2 regions of the Clostridium sp. 7_2_43FAA genome follow, and region 1 is predicted to be linked to the other one. Evidence: predicted binding sites of a transcription regulator. Region 1 holds the regulator's gene; the other holds the start of a gene.

What was found. Region 1 encodes HrcA, which represses chaperone genes, less so after heat shock. Its sites were predicted from a motif close to TGTTAGCACTCNNNNNNNNNGAGTGCTAACA; they were not measured.
Region 2: a site for HrcA is predicted at 7,039-7,069, ahead of groES (co-chaperone GroES). Genes of this name have one in related genera too.

The regions. Positions count from the first base shown of each region.
Region 1 is NZ_JH815222.1:521,229-532,113, forward strand. Features, by position in the region: gene lepA (translation elongation factor 4) at 1-721, shown strand, start outside; gene CSBG_RS04025 (patatin-like phospholipase family protein) at 849-1,760, opposite strand; gene CSBG_RS04030 (hypothetical protein) at 2,007-2,276, shown strand; gene hemW (radical SAM family heme chaperone HemW) at 2,398-3,531, shown strand; gene hrcA (heat-inducible transcriptional repressor HrcA) at 3,721-4,752, shown strand; gene grpE (nucleotide exchange factor GrpE) at 4,771-5,373, shown strand; gene dnaK (molecular chaperone DnaK) at 5,427-7,283, shown strand; gene dnaJ (molecular chaperone DnaJ) at 7,396-8,526, shown strand; gene CSBG_RS04060 (nitrite/sulfite reductase) at 8,711-10,261, shown strand; gene tpx (thiol peroxidase) at 10,413-10,885, shown strand, end outside.
Region 2 is NZ_JH815222.1:3,007,206-3,018,090, reverse strand. Features, by position in the region: gene CSBG_RS15285 (SIS domain-containing protein) at 1-1,041, shown strand, start outside; gene CSBG_RS15280 (tagatose bisphosphate family class II aldolase) at 1,252-2,109, shown strand; gene CSBG_RS15275 (class II D-tagatose-bisphosphate aldolase, non-catalytic subunit) at 2,260-3,600, shown strand; gene CSBG_RS15270 (4Fe-4S dicluster domain-containing protein) at 3,748-5,238, shown strand; gene CSBG_RS15265 (O-antigen ligase family protein) at 5,602-6,891, shown strand; gene groES (co-chaperone GroES) at 7,115-7,399, shown strand; gene groL (chaperonin GroEL) at 7,414-9,039, shown strand; gene CSBG_RS15250 (hypothetical protein) at 9,285-9,689, shown strand; gene CSBG_RS15245 (A24 family peptidase) at 9,920-10,669, shown strand; gene CSBG_RS15240 (GspE/PulE family protein) at 10,807-10,885, shown strand, end outside.

The DNA of each region.
Region 1 (10,885 bases):
ATTTAATTTAGATATAATTACAACTGCACCATCAGTTATATACAAGGTAATAAAAACTAATGGTGATATAATAGAACTTACAAATCCTACAAACCTTCCAGAAGCAACAGAGATAGAATACATGGAGGAGCCAATAGTTAAGGCAAGTATAATATCACCTTCTGACTATGTTGGAGCTGTAATGGAATTATGTCAAGAAAGAAGAGGAACCTTTATTGACATGCAATATTTAGAGGAAACAAGGGTTTCTATAAATTATGATATTCCATTAAATGAAATAGTATATGATTTCTTTGATACATTAAAATCTAGAACAAGAGGATATGCATCATTAGATTATGAATTTAAGGGATATACTCAAACTGAGCTAGTTAAGCTTGATATAATGTTAAATGGAGATGTTGTAGATGCTTTATCTATGATAGTACCAAGAGAAAAAGCTTACGAAAAAGGAAGAGGAATTGCTGAAAAGCTAAAAGAAATAATTCCGAGACAAATGTTTGAAGTTCCAATTCAAGCAGCAGTTGGTTCAAAGATAATAGCAAGAGAAACAGTTAAGGCTATGAGAAAAGACGTTCTTGCTAAATGTTATGGTGGAGATATATCAAGAAAGAAGAAGCTGTTAGAAAAGCAAAAAGAAGGAAAGAAGAGAATGAGACAAGTGGGATCGGTTGAAATACCACAAGAAGCATTCATGGCAGTTCTTAAAGTAGATAAATAAATTCAAATATCAAAAGGCTAAGTTTCATAAAGAAACTTAGCCTTTTTGATAGATAACTATAAGAGTAAGGTGGTAATATTATAATTTATTATATTTAAATTTACTTAAAGTTGTGCATTATATTAAATTATTTTAAATAAATACTTTCGATATAATTGTATAAAGATGATAAGTCGTAAGTATTAGCTACTAACTTCAAGTAAGGAATAAATTTATAATCATCCATTTCAATAAACTTAGAGACCTTTGGATTTATCCTAAAATATTTAGATTTTAAAATTTCTTTGCAGTACATATCTTCTAAATCGGACATTCCATCCATTAAAAGAGCTAATAATGGGGATTTCATTTTAGCTAGGGGGTGAAATGACCATTGTAAAATTCCCCATTTTTCTGTTTTGCCGTTAATCCTTTCAGGACTATCACCAGTACCTATAGAAAGTAGTCTTATCTGCTCCAGGCTATAAGAAGGGCCAAGAGCTGCTAAAGCTGCTAATAATGAAATAGCTGTAGGAGAATTAGCAATAACGCCTCCATCGACAAAACCTTTATATGATGGAAAGTATGTAGGGGCAGCTGAGCTTGATAAGATAGTATCTTTTACACTAAAATCACATGTTGGATTTTTAGATAAATTATTAAAGAATATTGGTTCCCAAGTATTTTTGTTTAATCCCTTTACATGAAAAGCAGGAATAAAAATAAATTTTTTTAAGTCTCCAACTTTTAGGTTGTCATCGAAATAATTTGAGATAATATTCTTCAAATTAATATTATTAAACTTGGGACGAAATAAATTAAAATGAGATGGAGAAAAAATTTTTTTCGCAGTAGGATTACTGTATAAATTACTTATCTCATTAATAGAAACTTCTTTTGCTAGCAATGAAGCAATTATTGAACCAGTTGAAGTGCCTGTAAATAAATCTACTTCATCTAAAAAGTTGGGATATTTCGAACAAATTCTATTTAAAATTTCGACACTTAAAGCACCTTTAATTCCACCACCATCGAAGGCGAGTATTTTAAATGTTTTCAAAATAAATCTCTCCTTATACAAACTATTTTTCAAGTGATAATCTATAAATAATATATTCAATTAAAGAGTTATTGACATAGAAGTTACAATAAAAATTTAATAGGGCATTATCTTAATTATGTAGGCAATCAGTAGAATATATAAATTTTTTTATAAAATTATTTACTTAATAAATATATTTGTAATTAAAGTTAATAAAGGAAAATATATTTAAATTGTATAAAATATTTAAGTGAGGTGTATGTTATGCTAGAGGCAAAATTGAGGGATTTAAAAAAGAAGGGAAAAGTATTAAGAAATTCAGGGTTAGTAACTGGTACCATTAAAAGAAAAAATGGAGAAACATCATTAATATCAATGGTTAGTCATAAATTAGAAACATATATTTTAAGAAACGGATTAAATGCAACAATGAAGGTGAATTTAGAAGGTAATGTAATCGATACAAAGATTCGACGAGCGCAAAAGGATATAGTATTGCACAACATTATTAATATAGATCTTATAGAAATATAAAAATAGGAGAATAAATTATATTATATAATTTATTCTCCTATTTTTTACCTTTTCATTTTGGAGTAGTTCTGTATAATAGCAATAAAGAGAAATTTAAATGAGAGAAAGAGTGATTATACAAATGAAAGATTTAAAAGAAATAGCACTTTATATACATATACCGTTTTGTAAACAAAAATGTTTTTATTGTGATTTTCCATCTTATGCCTCATTAGATCATCTTAAAGATGATTATGTAGATGCATTATGCAAGGAAATAGATGAAAAAGTAATAGACTATAAAATAAAAAGTATATTTATAGGCGGAGGAACTCCATCTTATTTGGAAATTAATCAAATATATAAATTACTAAAAACTATAAGCAAACTTAATCTAACTGAAAATATGGAATTTACTATGGAATGTAATCCTGGAGCATTAGAAAAAGAAAAATTAGAAACTATGCTAAGTGGTGGTGTAAATAGAATAAGCATGGGACTTCAAGCAGTACAAAATTCACTTTTAAAAGATATAGGAAGAATACATAGTTTTAAGCAATTTGAAGAAAATTTCAATTTAGCTAGGAAAGTTGGCTTTAAGAATATAAATGTAGATCTGATGTTTGGATTGCCAAATCAAAAAGTAGATGAGTGGAAAGAATCTCTAGAAACAATTGCAAAGTTAAACCCCGAGCATATTTCTGCGTATAGTCTGATTATAGAGGAAGGAACAGTATTTTATAAACTATGGGAAAGAAACAAACTAATATTACCTTCAGAGGATGATGAGAGGGAGATGTATTCAACTACTAAGGAAATACTTAAGGAGCATGGATATAATCAGTATGAAATATCTAATTATTCAAAACCAGGGTATGAGTGCTATCATAATAAGGTTTATTGGCGATGTGATGATTATTTAGGAGTTGGATCTGCTTCAAGTTCATTTATAGATGGAAAAAGAATAAAAAATATAGAAGATGTAAAGTCTTATATAGAAAAAGTTAATAGTAACGAGAGTGTCATAGAAGAAGTAATTGAAAATTCAAAAGAAGATAATATGGAAGAATTTATATTTATGGGACTTAGAATGAATGTAGGAGTAAGCATTAATGAATTTAAAGGAAGATTTGGAATACACATAAATAGTATATATAAAGATGTTATAGAGAAAAATATAAACAAAAAGTTACTTGTATTAGAAAATGATATTTTAAGGCTAACTGATAAAGGGATTGAGTTATCTAATTTGGTTATGAGTGATTTTATATTATAAAATGGAGTGCCTAGAAAACAAGAGAATATGTTAAAAAAGTAGAGAAAAATAATGATAAATTAATAAAATTAAATGAGATTATTTAATTTATAAGTTATTCAAATTGACAAAAAAGGTAATAAGGAATATATTGATATTGTAGTCATTAGCACTCGATTATAATGAGTGCTAACAGATAGAGGTGATGTAATGGCTATTGATGAAAGAAAAATAAAAATACTTCAGGCTATCATTAATGACTATATCATGACAGGGGAACCAGTAGGTTCAAGGACAATAGCTAAGAAATATGATTTAGGAGTTGGATCAGCTACAATAAGAAATGAAATGGCTGATTTAGAAGAAATGGGTTATCTAGAGCAACCACATACATCTGCAGGTAGAATACCTTCAAACAAAGGATATAGGCTATATGTAGATAAGCTAATGGAAACTGGAAGGCTAACTCGAGAAGAGGAGCTTAAAATAAGGGAGTACATTATAAATTCAGCAATGTATGAGGTTGATAAGATAGTAAAGCAAGCTTGTTCATTGTTATCAGAGCTTACTAATTTAACTACTGTAGTACAGACTCCATCTGTAAGAAGTAGCTATATAAGATCTATTCAATTACTTACTATTGATAGTCATAATTTGGTTTCAGTAATAGTAGCAGATAGTGGAATTATTAAGAATCACAGAATAAGAATAAATAATATGCCAAAGCCTGAAACTATTCGAATGATAAATGAAGTCTTAAATATAAGGCTAAGGAATTTAACTATTGAAGAAATTAATTTGGAAGTAATTAATAAGCTCAAAGTAGAATTAAATGGCTACGATGAACTATTTAATGGAATATTACCTGCTTTATATGAAACATTAAAAGAAGCTAACAATACAGAAGTATTTGTTGAAGGAACTACAAATATATTTAATTATCCTGAGTATAATAATATTGAAAAAGCTAAGGAAATTCTTTCTTTAATTAATGATAAAGATAATTTAATAGATTTGATAGAACCTAGTAGTGATATTACCATAAGAATAGGTGATGAAAATTATTTTCCAGAGGCTAAGGATTGTTCAATTATATCAGCGGAGTATTCATTGGATGGAAGACCTATTGGTAAGATTGGATTAATTGGACCAAAGAGGATAAACTACTCTAAGGTTATAGCTATTATGGGGCAAGTTATGAAAGAGTTAAATAAAAGCTTAAGAAATCAAATTATAGAATAAAAGAGATGAGGTGTTGTTGTGGAAGATAACAAAGAGGTAATAGAAGATATAGAAGAAACAGTTGAAACAGAAAATAATGAGGATGTAAATTCTACTACTGAATCAGAAACAGATCAATCTTCAGATGATATAGTTGAAGAAAATAATGATAAGGAAAATGATCTAGATAATATGAGAAAATTAAAAGATGAAAATAAGAAGCTAAACAATGAAGTAGAAGCTTTAAAAGAAAGATTACTTAGAATATCAGCAGAATATGATAATTACAGAAAAAGAACAACTAAGGAAAAAGAAGGCATTTATACAGAGGCGTGTACAGATGTATTAAAAGAAATGATCCCAGTATTAGATACATTAGAAAGAGCAATAGCTGTTGATGGAAGTGTAGAAGACTTCAAAAAAGGAATAGATATGACTATAAAAGGTTTTAAAGGATCCTTTGAAAAATTAGGAGTTGAAGAAATAGATGCAACTGGTGAATTTGATCCAAATCTACATCAAGCAGTTATGCACGTTCAAGATGAATCATTTGGTACTAATTCAGTAGTTGAAGTATTTCAAAAGGGATATAAAAGAGGCGAAAAGATAATTAGACATACAATGGTAAAAGTAGCTAACTAATATTGATATTAACTAAACTTATTAAAAAGATAGTTTTTAGGAGGAAATAAATTATGGGAAAAATAATAGGAATTGATTTAGGAACAACTAACTCATGTGTAGCTGTTATGGAAGGTGGAGAACCAGTAGTAATCAGCAACTCAGAAGGGGCAAGAACTACTCCATCAGTAGTTTCATTCCAAGCAAATGGAGAAAGATTAGTAGGTCAAGTAGCTAAAAGACAAGCGATCACAAACCCAGATAAAACAATAATATCAATAAAGAGACATATGGGTACAAATTATAAAGTTAATATAGATGGCAAAGATCATTCACCACAAGAAATATCAGCAATGGTACTTCAAAAAATAAAGGCTGATGCAGAAGCTTATTTAGGAGAAGCTGTAACTCAAGCAGTTATAACAGTTCCTGCATATTTTAATGACTCAGAAAGACAAGCGACTAAAGATGCTGGTAAAATAGCTGGATTAGAAGTATTAAGAATAATAAATGAACCTACAGCAGCTGCTTTAGCTTATGGTTTAGATAAAATGGATACAAATCAAAAAATCTTTGTTTATGACTTAGGTGGTGGTACATTCGACGTATCTATCCTAGAACTTGGTGATGGAGTATTCGAAGTTTTATCAACAAATGGAGATACTAAATTAGGCGGAGATGACTTTGACCAAAGAATAATGGATCATATAGCTGAAACATTTAAGGCTGAAAATGGAATAGATTTAAGAAATGATAAAATGGCACTTCAAAGATTAAAAGAAGCTGCTGAAAAAGCTAAGATTGAATTATCATCATCAATGCAAACAAACATTAATTTACCATTTATAACAGCAGATGCAACAGGTCCAAAGCATATTGATATGAACTTAACTAGAGCTAAATTCAATGAAATAACTCATGACTTAGTTCAAAGATCAATTGAGCCAATGAAAAAAGCTTTAGCAGATGCTAACCTTTCATTAAGTGATGTCAATAAGGTAATATTAGTTGGGGGATCAACAAGAATCCCAGCTGTTGTAGAAGCAGTTAAAAACTTTACTGGAAAAGAACCTTCAAAGGGAGTAAACCCAGATGAATGTGTTGCAGTTGGAGCAGCTATTCAAGCAGGTGTATTAACTGGAGAAGTTAAAGATGTATTGTTACTAGATGTTACTCCATTAACATTAGGAATTGAAACATTAGGTGGAGTTGCTACACCACTTATTGAAAGAAATACTACAATTCCAGCTAAGAAGAGTCAAACATTCTCAACTGCAGCAGATGGTCAAACATCAGTTGAAATTCATGTAGTTCAAGGTGAAAGACAAATGGCAGCTGACAATAAGACTCTAGGTAGATTTACATTATCAGGTATTGCGCCAGCTCCTAGAGGAATTCCACAAATTGAAGTTACATTTGATATAGATGCAAATGGATTAGTTAAAGTATCAGCTGTTGATAAAGCAACTAATAAAGAAGCTAATATAACTATTACAGCTTCAACTAACTTAAGTGAATCTGAAGTAGAAGCAGCAGTAAAAGAAGCAGAAAGATTTGCAGAAGAAGATAAGAAGAGAAAAGAAAAAATAGAAGTTAAAAATAATGCAGATCAAGTTGCTTATCAAACAACTAAAACTTTAGAAGAACTTGGTGATAAAGTAACAGCTGACGATAAAGCTAAGGTTCAAGCTAAACTTGATGAATTAAACAAAGTAAAAGATGGCGAAGATTTAGAAGCTATAAAGAAAGCTATGGATGAATTAAACCAAGAATTCTATGCGATATCATCAAAGATATATGCTGATGCAAATGCAAATGGTGCAGCAGGTGCTGGATTTGATCCAAACAATATGGGAGGAGCAGGTGCAAGCCAAACTACACAAGATGATAATGTTGTAGATGCAGATTTCGAAGTTAAAGAAGATAAATAATATTTTAAAGACGATAAATAGTTGTAACCTATTAGTCTAATATATATAATATATGAGGGAAGGCATAAGTCGTCTTCCCTTTTATAAAGTAAAAAAATGGTGGTGAAAATAGATGGCAAATAAAGACTATTATGCATCCCTTGGGCTTCAAAAGGGAGCTTCAGATGAAGAAATAAAAAAGGCCTTTAGAAAGCTAGCTATAAAATATCATCCTGATAAAAACCAAGGCAATAAAGAAGCAGAGGATAAGTTTAAAGAAATAAATGAAGCTTATCAAGTGCTTTCAGATCCAGAAAAAAAAGCGAGATATGATCAGTTTGGAACAGCGGATTTTGACGGAAGTGGATTTGGATCAGGTGGGTTTGGTGGCTTTGACTTCTCAGATATGGGAGGTTTTGGAGATATATTTGATAGCTTCTTTGGCGGCGGCGGTGGTAGCAGTAGAAGAAGAAATGGGCCACAAAGAGGTGCAGATTTAGAATATACAGTTAATTTAACCTTTGAAGAGGCTATATTTGGAGTAGAAAAGGAAATTTCTATAAATAGAAGTGAAACTTGTGATTCATGTAAAGGTAGTGGAGCTAAAACAGGTACTTCAGCAAAAACTTGTCCAACATGTAATGGTCAAGGTCAAGTAAGAGTACAAAGGCAAACACCTTTAGGAAGCTTTGTAAGTACTTCAACATGTAGCACGTGTGGTGGTAGTGGTAAAGTAATAGATGATCCATGCACTACATGTCATGGAAAAGGAAATGTTAGAAAAAATAGAAAAATAACTGTTAATATTCCAGCTGGAGTTGATACGGGAAATGTTATGCCGCTTAGAGGGCAAGGAGATCATGGAACTAATGATGGTCCTCCAGGAGATTTATATGTAAGAATAAATGTTGCTTCATCTAAGAAGTTTACAAGAAAAGGAAATGATATATATATAGATACTCATATATCTATGGGGAAAGCAGCGCTAGGAACTGAAATAACTGTTGCAACTGTAGATGGAGATGTAAAATATACAATTCCTGCAGGAACACAATCAGGAACTTTATTTAGATTAAAGGGAAAAGGTGTTCCAAGAGTAAATTCATCAGGCAGAGGAGATCAATATGTTAAGGTAATTGTTGATATTCCTAAGAACTTAAATGATAAGCAAAAAGATGCTTTAAAAGCATTTATGGAAGCTTGTGGAGAAAATATTGGTGAAGGAACCCATCATAAAAAAGGATTTAAAGATTTATTTAAATAAAAGAATTAGCATGTTGCTAATTCTTTTTTTTATAAAATATATGATATATGCACAAAATACTAAAAGTGATATGATATACAATATAAGTTTTCCCTATTATTACTATAGGAATATTCAATAAATGTATATTATATTTAGTGATATAATTAACAATAGTACTAATTTATAAAAGAGGTGGTATGAAATGGACAAATTAAAAGAAGTTCTATATGGAGAAATAGAAGAATTTAGAAAAGAAGGACATAAATTTCTAAATGGGGAATTAAATGTAATGCAATTCAAGCATATATCTGGAGGATTTGGTGTATATGCTCATAGAGGTGGTAAAGAATTCATGATAAGACTTAGGATTCCTTCAGGTATAACTAATGTTGATGAAATGTATAAGGTTTATGATTTTGCAAAAAGATATGGATTGGATAAAATACATTTAACAACACGTCAAGCAATACAACTGCATGGTCTAATCATTGATGAAGTTTGTGATTTAATGATAGAAGCTTTAGATAATGATATATATACTAGAGGTGCAGGAGGAAATTATCCAAGAAATGTTGCTATGTCACCGCTATCGGGGGTTGATCCAAAAGAAGAGTTCGATGTAACTCCTTATGCAAAAGCTGTAGGGAATTATTTTTTAGAAAGAATATATACTTATAAGCTTCCTAGAAAGCTTAAGGTTGCATTTTCGAATAGTGAATATGATGCAGCACATTGTACCGTTCAAGATTTAGGTTTTGTTGCAGTTAATAAAGATGGAGAGAAGTATTTTCAAATATATTTAGGTGGAGGCTTAGGACAAAATCCTAGAAAAGCAGTTAAATATTGTGATTTAATTGAAGCTAAAGATGTACTTTATTATGTAGAAGCAATGGTAAGCTTATTTAAGGCTGAAGGAAATTATGAAAATAGAAATAAAGCACGTGTTAGATATATTTTAGAAAGAATGGGCGAGAAAGATTTCTTAGAATGTTATAAAAAACATATAGAAGAAGTTATAGAAAAAGGTAATTTAGAAATACAAGTTGAAGATAAAATTTGTAATAAAAAAGGAATAGAGGTAGAAATTAATAATCCAAGAATTATTAACCAAAAACAAACAGGATTATATAGTGTTTATCTTCATCCAATTGGAGGGCAATTACTTGCTAATGATTTAAAAGCAATTCTAGATACAATTAAAAATTTTGAAGATATAGAAATTAGATTAGCTATGACAGAAGGAGTTTATTTTAGAAACTTAAATGGTAATGAAGCTAGAGAACTATTAGAATTAACTGAAAATATGGGGGCAACAACTAATTTAGAACAAAGTGTATCTTGTATAGGAGTACCAACATGTCAAGTGGGAATATGTAATAGTCAAGGAATGTTAAACTCAATTATGGATTATTTTAAAGATAGAGAATATAAATCAGATGTATTACCAAGAGTCTATATTTCAGGATGTGGAAATTCTTGTGGGGTTCATCAAATTGGATCTATAGGATTTACTGGTAAGAAGAAGAGAGTAGGAGAAAAAATTGAGGAATGCTTCACTATGTTTGCTGGTGGATCATTTGGTGTAGGAAAAACAAATTTAGGCAATTCTTATGGAGATATTCCAGGCAATAAGATTCCAGAATTTTTATATGAACTTTCTAAAGCTATAGAAGTTAGTGATTTAAAATTTGAAGAATATCTAGAAGAAAAAGAAGAAAGCTTTAAAGAAATAGTAAATAAATACGCTGTATAAACATTTAATTAATTGCCTTCGACTTACAGCAGAAAATTATAGCAATAAAAAGTATTTACAAATAATAATTATCAAGTATAATTGAAATATATAATTTTATGAGATTTTGGAAAAGATAGAATAGAAATCTTAAAGTAAGGAGAAGGGTAAAATGAAACAAGTAAAATTTCAAGGATCACCAATAACATTAGAAGGAAACACATTAAGTGTTGGAGATAAGCTACCGGATTTTTCAGTTACAACAAATGATTTAGGAGAATTTACTCTTAAAGATACAAATGGTGTTAGGGTATTTTTAACAGTACCTTCAATAGATACACCAGTTTGTGATATGGAAGTAAAAAGATTTAATAAAGAAGTAGATAGTTTAGATGGAGTAACATGTTATACTGTTTCAATGGATTTACCATTTGCTCAAGCTAGATGGTGTGGATCAGAAGGAGTAGAAAAAGTTAAGACTTTATCAGACTACAAAGATAGAAGTTTTGCTAAGGCTACTGGAACTTATGCAAAAGAATTAGGTTTATTAACAAGAGCATCATTTGTTGTAGATTCAAATGGAGTTGTAACTTTTGTTGAGTATCTTGATGAAATAACAAGTGAACCAAGTTATGATAAAGTTTT
Region 2 (10,885 bases), 2.5 Mb from region 1:
AAAATTAAAAGTTTTTTTGGTAGAAGATTAAAAAATGATACTAGAATAATTTTAACTGGAGCAGGGACTTCAGATTATGTCGGAGATACAATTTATTTATACTTAGCAAAAAAGTTGAACTTAAGAGTAGAAGCTATTGCTACAACAGATTTAGTATCAAATCCGTATGAGTTTATTGAAGAAGATGTACCAACAATATTAGTATCATATGCAAGATCAGGGAATAGCCCTGAGAGTGTTGGAGCTTTTGATTTATTTCAGGAAAATGTAAAAGATATATCACAGGTTGTAATTACCTGTAATAAAGATGGAGAACTTGCTAAGAAAGCTGAAAAAAGCGATAACAACCTTTGCATATTAATGCCTGAACTTTCAAATGACAAGAGTTTTGCAATGACAAGTTCTTTTAGTTGTATGTTATTAGCATCATTATTAGTATTTGATATTGATAATTTAGAAGAAAATAAAAAGTATTTAGATATAGTGATTAATCAAGGTAACTCAATTTTAGATAATAAGTGGAAAGAGATAAAGGATTTAGTTGATTTAAATGCATCAAGAGTAGTTTATTTAGGATCAGGTATTTTAAAAGGATTATGCCAAGAAATGGCTCTAAAAAATCTAGAACTAACTAGCGGGAAAATAACTACAGTTTGTGAATCAGTATTAGGATTTAGACATGGTCCAAAATCAATAATTAATGATGACACTTTAGTAATATTTATGAATTCTACTAATAAATACACTAACCTTTATGATATGGATCTTATAAGAGAAATAAATAGTGATTCAGGAAATCATAAGTTAGCTGTAATAAGTTATACAAAGAATGAAGAGCTAAATAGTGTATGTGACAAATATATAGAAATAGATGGACAAGTAATTCCTGAAGTTTATACAGTATTCAATTATATGCTATTTGGACAAATGTTTGGATTATTTAATTCACTTAAATTAGGAATTTCACCTGATAATCCAAGACCTGATGGAACTGTTAATAGAGTTGTTAAGGGTGTAGTAATTCATAAATACAATAAATAAGCCTTTTTATTGAAATGAGTATTCTTATTGTAGGAATATTATTAGAGGCTTAGTTATAAAAATTGAGTATAACTTTATCTAAATTAGTTACATTTGCAACTAATTTAGATAAAGATGCAATAAAGACTTTCGTTAAGAAGATAGAAACTGAAGATAAATTTGATGAAGAAGACGTAATATAAAAATATTAATTAATAGGAGTTGAGGTAGATTATGAAAATATTATCAACAAGAGAAATGTTAAAAAAAGCTCAAAGAGAAGGATATGCTGTACCGGCATTTAATATTCATAACTTAGAAACCCTACAAGTAGTTGTAGATACAGCAGCTGAGCTAAAGTCACCAGTTATTTTAGCAGGAACACCTTCAACAATACTTTATGCAGGTGGAGAATATATAGTATCTATGGCTGAAGTTGCAGCAAAAAAATATAATATTCCAATAGCTATACATTTAGATCACTTTGAAGATGTAGAAGAAATAAAACATTATGTAGATTTAGGATTTAAATCTACAATGATAGATGCATCACATGAAGACTATGAATCTAATATAAATACAGTTAAAGAAGTAGTTGAATATGCTCATAAGTTTGATGCTACAGTAGAAGCAGAGCTTGGAAGATTGGGTGGACAAGAAGATGACTTAGTAGTAGATGAAAAAGACTCTATGTACACTAATCCAAAACAAGCAAAGGAGTTTGCTGAAAGAACAGGAATAGATTCATTGGCAATAGCTATAGGAACAGCTCATGGATTATATAAAGGTGAGGCAAAACTTGACTTTGATAGATTAAAGGAAATAAGAGATATTGTAGATATTCCATTAGTTTTACATGGAGCATCAGATGTTCCTGATGAGTTAGTAAAGAAAGCAATTTCCCTTGGAATATGCAAGGTAAATGTAGCAACAGATTTAAAAATACCATTTTCTGATGCAGTAAAGAAATTCTTTAATGAGCATCCAGATGCTAATGATCCTAGAAAATATATGACACCAGGAAAAGAAGCTATGAAGAATATAGTTGCTCACAAAATAATGGTTTGTGGAAGTAATGGAAAGGCTTAATTAAATAAGGTTTAGATAAAAACATAATAAGGAATTTGACAGAAAATAATATGAAAGCATTTGCCGGAATATTATTTTCTTTCATATATAAGTTATAAGTGATTTTATAAGTAATTTTTTAGTATATAAAGGAATTTGAGAGGTGACGAAATGATACATCCAATGAAAGATATAGTTAAAAGATATAAAAGTGGTGAAAATGTAGGAATATTTTCTGTATGTTGTTCTAATCAATATGTAATTGAAGCAGCTATGCAAAAGCTTTTAAATAAGAATATACCACTTTTAGTGGAAGCAACTGCAAATCAAGTTGACCAATTTGGTGGATATACAGGAATGAAACCAAAGGAATATGTAAAATATATTTATAGTATAGCTGATAAAGTAGGATTTCCAAAAGAAAGAATAATTTTAGGGGGAGATCATTTAGGCCCATTAACATGGAGAACGATAAACCCAAGAGAAGCTATGGAAAATGCTAAGAATCTAATAAGAGAATATGTATTAGCTGGCTTTAGTAAAATCCATATAGATACTAGCATGCCGTTAAATGGTGATTTTGAAAATGAAATATTTGATGATAGTTTAATAGCTAATAGAGCATCTGTACTTTGTAAAGTTGCAGAAGAAGCATATTTAGAGCTTAAAGAAAAAGATGATGAAGCTATGCATCCAGTTTATATTATAGGAAGTGAAGTTCCTATACCAGGTGGAGCTCAAGTAGAAGAAGAAGAGGCTGGTCCTAAAGTAACTAGTGTAGAAGGTTTTAAAAATACAGTAGAAACATTTAAAAAAGCTTTTGAAAGCTTTGGAGTAGGAGATGCTTGGCAATATGTAATTGGCGTAGTAGTACAGCCAGGAGTTGAATTTAGTAGTGATTATGTTTGGGAATATAATAGAGAAGAGGCTAAAGATTTAATAGATGAACTAAAAAATTATCCTCAGTTAATATTTGAAGCTCATTCAACAGATTATCAAACGCCAAGAGCTTTAAAAGAGATGGTAGAGGACGGATTCATAATTTTAAAAGTTGGACCAGCATTAACATTTGGTTTCAGAGAAGGTATATTTGCATTAAATCATATTGAAAATGAACTATTGAAATATAATGAAAATGTAGAATTATCTAATTTTATAGAAGTATTAGACTTTAGTATGATAAAAAGTCCTAAAGATTGGGTGAATCATTATTCAGGAACAGGTGAAAAAATAAAGTTAGAAAGAAAATATAGCTTATCTGATAGAGCAAGATATTATATGCCTAAAGATGAAGTAAATTTTGCTTTAGAAAAACTTATGAATAATTTAGAAGGCATTGAAATTCCAATGACAATAATAAGTCAATTTATGCATGAACAATACAAGAAGGTTAGAGAAGGGGTATTAAAACCTATAGCTAAAGAATTGTTGAAAGATAGAATTGGTGAATATTTAGATGATTATGTATATGCTGTTGAAAATGTAGAAAAAAAGATATTAGAAATTAATTAAATAATAAATAGGGCATGCAAAAAGCATGTCCTTATCATTTTAAAATGAATTTTCTGAATATTTTAAATATAACAAATTGGTATAAATTAACTGGTATAATAATTATGGGGAGTATTGTTTAAATTTATTAAGTAGGAGGATTTTGGTATGTTTCAATTCGAGACTCAGTTAAAGAAACTTAAGCATGAGGTGCTAACAGAAGTTGCTAAATTAGCTAAAGATGGCAACTTAACCACAGAATCAATAGAAAAGATTCCTTATGAGATTATTAAGGGAGATAAAGCTATGTATAGATGCTGTGTATATAAGGAAAGAGCTATTGTTTTAGAAAGAGCAAAGTTGGCAGCTGGATATTTAGCTAATGGAGATAATATAGATGATGAATTTGTTGATATCAAAGAAGATGATCAAATAATATATGTTATTGAAGCAGCATGTGATAGATGTCCAATAAACAAATACAGTGTTACAGATTCTTGTAGAAATTGTTTAGCTCATAAATGTCATGAAGCGTGTAATTTTGGCGCAATAACTTATGTTGCTGGAAGAGCATACATAAACCAAGAACTTTGTAAGGAATGTGGAATGTGTAAAAAAGCATGTCCTTACGATGCTATTGCAGAAGTTATGAGACCTTGTAAAAGAGTATGTCCTACAGGAGCATTAGACATAAATCAAGATGACAGAAGAGCAATGATAAAGGAAGAAACATGTGTTAATTGTGGAAGTTGTATGAGCGCATGTCCTTTCGGAGCTATTTCAGATAAGAGCTTAATTGTTCCTATAGCAAAGAGGCTTGCAAGAGGAAGAAAGATGTATGCTGTAGTAGCACCTGCTATAACTGGTCAATTTGGAGCAAAAACTCCATATGGAAAAATTAAGAATGCAATTAAGAAATTAGGTTTTGTAGATATGATTGAAGCAGCTTGTGGAGCAGATGCTGTAACAGTTCATGAAAGCAGAGAATTTTTAGAGAGACTGGAAGATGGACAAAGTTATATGACAAATTCTTGTTGTCCAGGTTTCTTAAGTTATGTGGAGAAAATGTTTCCATCAGAAGTAGAAAAGGTATCAGGTACAGTTTCTCCAATGATAGCAACAGCAAGATTTATAAAGCATAACGATCCAGATGCAAAGGTTGTATTTATTGGACCATGTACTGCTAAGAAGAGTGAAGCTGTTAGAAAGTCTGTAAAGGATGCTGTAGATTATGTTATAACATTTGAAGAATTACTAGCATTATTTAGTGCTTTTGAAGTAGATATAGATAGTTGTGATGAAGATGTTGTTGATGATGCTTCTATATATGGAAGAGGCTTTGGAGCACATGGAGGATTAACAGCAGCTATAGAAAATTATATAAGAAGCCAAGGATTAGAAGTAAACTTTAATCCTGTAAAAATATCTGGCGGAATAGAAATAAAGAAAACAATGACGATGGCTAAAATAGGTAAATTGCAAGGGAACTTTATTGAAGGTATGATGTGTGAAGGTGGATGTATAAATGGGGCAGGGGCTCTAGTAACTCCATTTAAGGCAAAAGGAGTATTCAATAAGATAAATGCTCAAGCTACAAAGAAAGCTGTAATAGATAATGAAACACTTGAGGAATATGATAATATAAACTTAGAAAGATAGTTATAAATTGTGAATATAAAGGCTACGATAACTAGATATGTTCCATAAGCTAAATAGCTGTGCAAAGAAGTACTAGGCTTGAAAAAACTACTAAGCCAAGTACTTCTAAATGCTCGCTATATGCTTATTCCACATATTCTATTTATCTTCACCAACTTATATTTATCGTTTAAATTAATAATGAAAAAAGTAAAAAGTGAAATAGTGAAGAGGGAAAAGTTAAGGAGAAAATCATTACAGGATTTTTAAATAAAAAGTACTTTGTACCTATAATTTAAGTTTTACGTAGCAAAATATCCTTAATTTTTAACTTTTTCACTATTAACTATTAATTTTTAAATTGCTCTACTAGTGGGTGTTAGGATGGAGAGTATAAATAAAAAAGTAAGAGGAGCTCTTACAAAAGAAATTGATCTTAAAATTTTAGTGAACATAATCTTATATTCTGTAATAGTTATAATGCCATTCATAGTTGTAAATGTATCATCACCTAGATATGTAATTGGTAAGATGATATTTCTTTATGTAGTTGGTGTTATTTCTATTATTACATTAATTGGATTAAAGGTAACAGAATTTAATTTTGAGCATAAGATAGCATTAGTGTTTCTGATAACTATGTTAATTCCAAGTATATTGTCACCGCAAAAATATGTAGCTTTTATGGGGAACATTCAACGAAATGAAGGCTTCGTAATGTATTGTATTTACATTTTACTTTTTATACTAGCTTCTAAATATTTTGTTTTAAATAGAAAACTTTTGAATTTAGTATTAATTTTTTCATGCATTATGGGTGTATATGGGATTCTTCAATTTTATGGGATTGATCCTGTACAGTTTTGGATGTTTGGGTTTATACAAGTGAGTGATTCTATCGGAATGATAGGAAATAGAAACTTTTTTTCATCATATTTATGTATATTTTTATTTATAAGTATGGCAATTTATATTTTTTATGGAGGAAAGAGATATTTAATATATTCAATTATATTATTTACAGCATTAATTTGTACATTGACTCGTAGTGGATGGCTAGCTTTTATAATTTACTCAATTATTGGATTAATATTTGTAATTAAAGATAAAAAGAGATTAAAAAAATCAGGAATTGTATTTATATCATTTTTAAGTATTTTTTTATTACTAAATTTATCTACTAATGGTAAGATTATTGGACGTGCAACTAATACTATTGCAATTGATGAAACTGGTATAGCAAAAGTTGAGGATAGTGGTAGAATTGAGATATTAAATATTTCATGGAGTGCATTTAAAGATAATCCATTTATAGGTTGGGGACCTGATACACTAAAATATAGGTTAGATTCGCAGTATAGCGAAAAGCATCAAGAATATATAAATAAACATAGTGCTTATATAGATAAATCACATAATGAATTTTTAGAATACGCAGTTAGCAATGGAATATTGAATTTAATATCATACTTATTATTAATTGGAGTAATAATGTATAAGTTAATTAAAAATATAAATAATAATTTATTTAAGGTTCTGTTATTAACATTACTAGGGTATTTAGTACAATCATTTTTTAATATTAGTGTAATAATGGTAGCACCGATTTTTTGGATATTTCTAGGCTTTTGTGTCAAAGAAATAGAAGGGAAATCACCTAGGGATATAATATAAATAAACATATGCATAAAATTAAGAAAATCAATAAAAGCATGAGAAAATGGAAAATAATTAATGAAAAGTGGTAATATTTATAATATATAGGGTAATAATATATTAGGTAACATTTGAAAATTATAAAGTAAAAGATTATCATAAAATTGTTAGCACTTATATCTGATGAGTGCTAATATAGAAGGGTAATTAAATTTATAGATATAAATAGGAGGGATTTTTTATGAACATTAAGCCACTAGCAGATAGGGTAGTAATAAAGAAATTAGAAGCAGAAGAAACAACTAAAAGTGGAATAGTTTTAACAGGAACAGCAAAGGAAAGACCGCAAGAGGCGGAAGTTGTAGCTGTTGGACCAGGAGCTATAGTTGATGGAAATAGAATAGCAATGGAAGTTAAAGTTGGAGATAAAGTACTTTATTCAAAATATGCAGGTACAGAAGTTAAGGTTGAGGGTGAAGAATATACTATTTTAAAACAAGATGATATTTTAGCAATAGTTGAATAAGGGAGGAAAGAATTATGGCAAAAATGATTAAATTTAGTGAAGAAGCAAGAAAATCAATGCAAGTTGGTGTTGATACATTAGCGGATACAGTTAAGGTTACATTAGGACCAAAAGGAAGAAATGTAGTTTTAGATAAGAAATTTGGAGCACCACTTATCACTAATGATGGTGTTACTATAGCAAGAGAAATTGAATTAGAAGATCCATATGAAAATATGGGAGCACAATTAGTTAAAGAAGTTGCAACTAAAACTAATGATGTTGCAGGGGATGGTACTACTACAGCAACACTTTTAGCACAAGCAATTATAAGAGAAGGATTAAAGAATGTTACTGCAGGAGCTAATCCAATACTAATTAGAAATGGTATTAAGATGGCTGTAGACAAGGCTGTTGAAGAGATAAAGAAAATTTCTAAACCAGTTAATGGTAAAGAAGACATATCAAGAGTTGCAGCTATTTCAGCAGCAGATGAAGAAGTAGGTAAGTTAATTTCTGATGCTATGGAAAAGGTAGGTAACGAAGGCGTTATTACTGTTGAAGAATCAAAATCAATGGGCACAGAATTAGATGTAGTTGAAGGTATGCAATTTGATAGAGGATATGTATCAGCTTATATGGTAACAGATACAGAAAAAATGGAAGCTGTTTTAGATAGTCCATTAATTCTTATAGCAGATAAAAAGATTTCAAACATTCAAGAATTACTACCAATACTTGAACAAATAGTTCAACAAGGTAAGAAATTACTTATTATAGCTGAAGATGTTGAAGGGGATGCTATGACTACATTAGTAGTAAATAAGTTAAGAGGAACTTTCACATGTGTAGCTGTAAAAGCTCCAGGTTTTGGAGATAGAAGAAAAGAAATGCTTCAAGATATAGCTATATTAACAGGTGGAACAGTTATATCAGAAGAACTTGGAATAGACATAAAAGAAGTAACTTTAGATATGCTTGGACAATGTGATAGTGTCAAAGTTACAAAAGAAAACACTACAATAGTTAATGGAAGAGGAAATAGTGAAGCAATAAAGGAAAGAGTATCACAAATAAGAGCTCAAATTGAAGAAACTACTTCTGAATTTGATAAAGAAAAATTAACAGAAAGATTAGCTAAACTTGCTGGTGGAGTTGCAGTAATTAAAGTTGGTGCTGCAACAGAAACAGAATTAAAAGAAAAGAAATTAAGAATTGAAGATGCTTTAGCAGCAACAAAAGCAGCTGTTGAAGAAGGAATAGTGCCAGGCGGCGGATCTGCTTATGTTAATATAATTAACGAAGTAGTATCAGTAACTTCCAATATTCCAGATACTCAAGTTGGTATAAATATAATAGTAAGAGCATTAGAAGAGCCAATGAGACAAATAGCAACTAATGCAGGTGTTGAGGGTTCAGTTATTATAGAACATGTTAAAAATTGCGAATCTGTAATAGGTTATGATGCATTAAATGGAGAATATGTAAACATGATTAAAGCTGGTATAGTTGACCCTACTAAGGTTACAAGATCAGCACTTCAAAATGCTGCATCAGTAGCATCAACATTCTTAACAACAGAAGCAGCTGTTGTTGAAATTCCTCAAAAAGAAGCTCCAATGCCAGGAGCACCAGGAATGGGAATGGATGGAATGTATTAATAAATAAAAATTTAGGAACTTAGAGATTCTAAGTTCCTTTTTAATAGTTAAGAAAATTTTTATTACATTAATATTTGAAAAGTATATTAATATAAAAATATAATTATTAATTGAATAAAAGTTTAAGATATAAAAAATATTAAAAATACAAAGGCTTATATTGATTTTAAGTACATTACAATATTATAATTTATAAAGTATAATAAATTATAGAAAGAACAAAGATAAAGCTTTGGAGGTACAGTATGAGCAGTAATATCAATAGAAGGAAAAAAAGTAAATTTACAATATTTGATTTAATTGCAGTAGCAGCAATAATAGGAGTATTAGTAGTTATATTAGTACCTAGTTTCAAAAAATATTCTATTGATTCAAAGAAAGTAGAAGTAAAGTCTATTATAAGGGAATTTATTTTAGCAGTAGAAACCGCTGAAATAAGTGATAAAATTGAATTTGCTAATACTGATTCTATAAAATCTATGGAAGCTGGTAGTGGAGAAAAAATATCTTCAATAAATAAGTATATAAAGGATTTAGAAGGTTTAAACAAAATAAAAGAGCTGACTATAGAAGAAGCAAATCAAATTATAAGTAATGAATTGGATTTTGAAGTTAATAAAGAAGGAGAATTTTTAAGAGTAGTTAAATAAAATCAGAGTAAAATTATATAGAATATAGAAATATCGGATATTAAAGCTTAATATTGTGCTTTTATCCGATTTTTTTGTTGTATAATTTGAAATTGATATGTTATATCTGATTATAAAATACAATTAATGGATAATATTTTAATTAAAGCACATATACTTAAAAAGCATAGAGGAAAATGTTCATACTATGTAGAATTAATACCTTAGTTTATAACTTTAAGGAGGTTATTATGGAAATTTTAATATTAATAATAGGTTTGTGTATAGGAAGCTTTTTAAATGTATGTATCTATAGGATACCTAGAGAAGAATCTATTGCTTTTCCACCATCGCATTGTACAAGTTGTGGATATGAGCTTAAAGCAGTAGATCTTATTCCTGTAATAAGTTATTTATTTTTAAAAAGAAAATGCAGAAAGTGTGGGGAAAAGATATCTATAAACTATCCGCTAGTTGAATTGTTGAATGGAGTATTGTATTTATTAATATTTTTAAGATTTGGATTAAGCTTAAGTTTTGTATTTTATAGTCTTTTAACGTCTTTATTAATTGTTATTTCTTATATAGATTTAGACTCTAAATATATATATTCATCTACTACTATTTTAGGAGTAGTGCTTGCTGCTATTTATATAGTTGTAGGATTATATACTAAAGATATAAGTATTAGTAATAATATTTTAGGAGGAGCTATTGGATATGGAATTATATATTTAATAGTGGTAATTACAAAAGGAATGGGACAAGGGGATGCAGAGGTTGCAGGAGTTTGCGGTTTATTTATAGGAATTAAGGGGATTTTAGTTTGCTTATTTATAGCTGTTGTTTTAGGAGGATTAGTAGCAGCAATAATATTGATATTTAAATTAAAGGAAAAGAAATCAGAAATTGCTTTTAGTCCATACATATCTATTGGTTCAATTGTGTATATTTTATTAGGAAAGGAAATATTGTCACTATATCTAAATTTTTTTATATAAAATGTGAGTTTAATTTAAATTTATATTATGATTGAAAAAGCGATATGGCTATATTAATATTAAAATAAGCAAACTAAATGGTCAAAAAAGGAAATTTTTTAACAATTAGAATTAAATTAAACATAGGAGGAGAGAGTATGGCTATAGTTCAAAAGAAAAGGCTTGGAGACATCTTGGTAATGGCAGAAAAAATAACTCCTTTTCAGCTTCAAAACG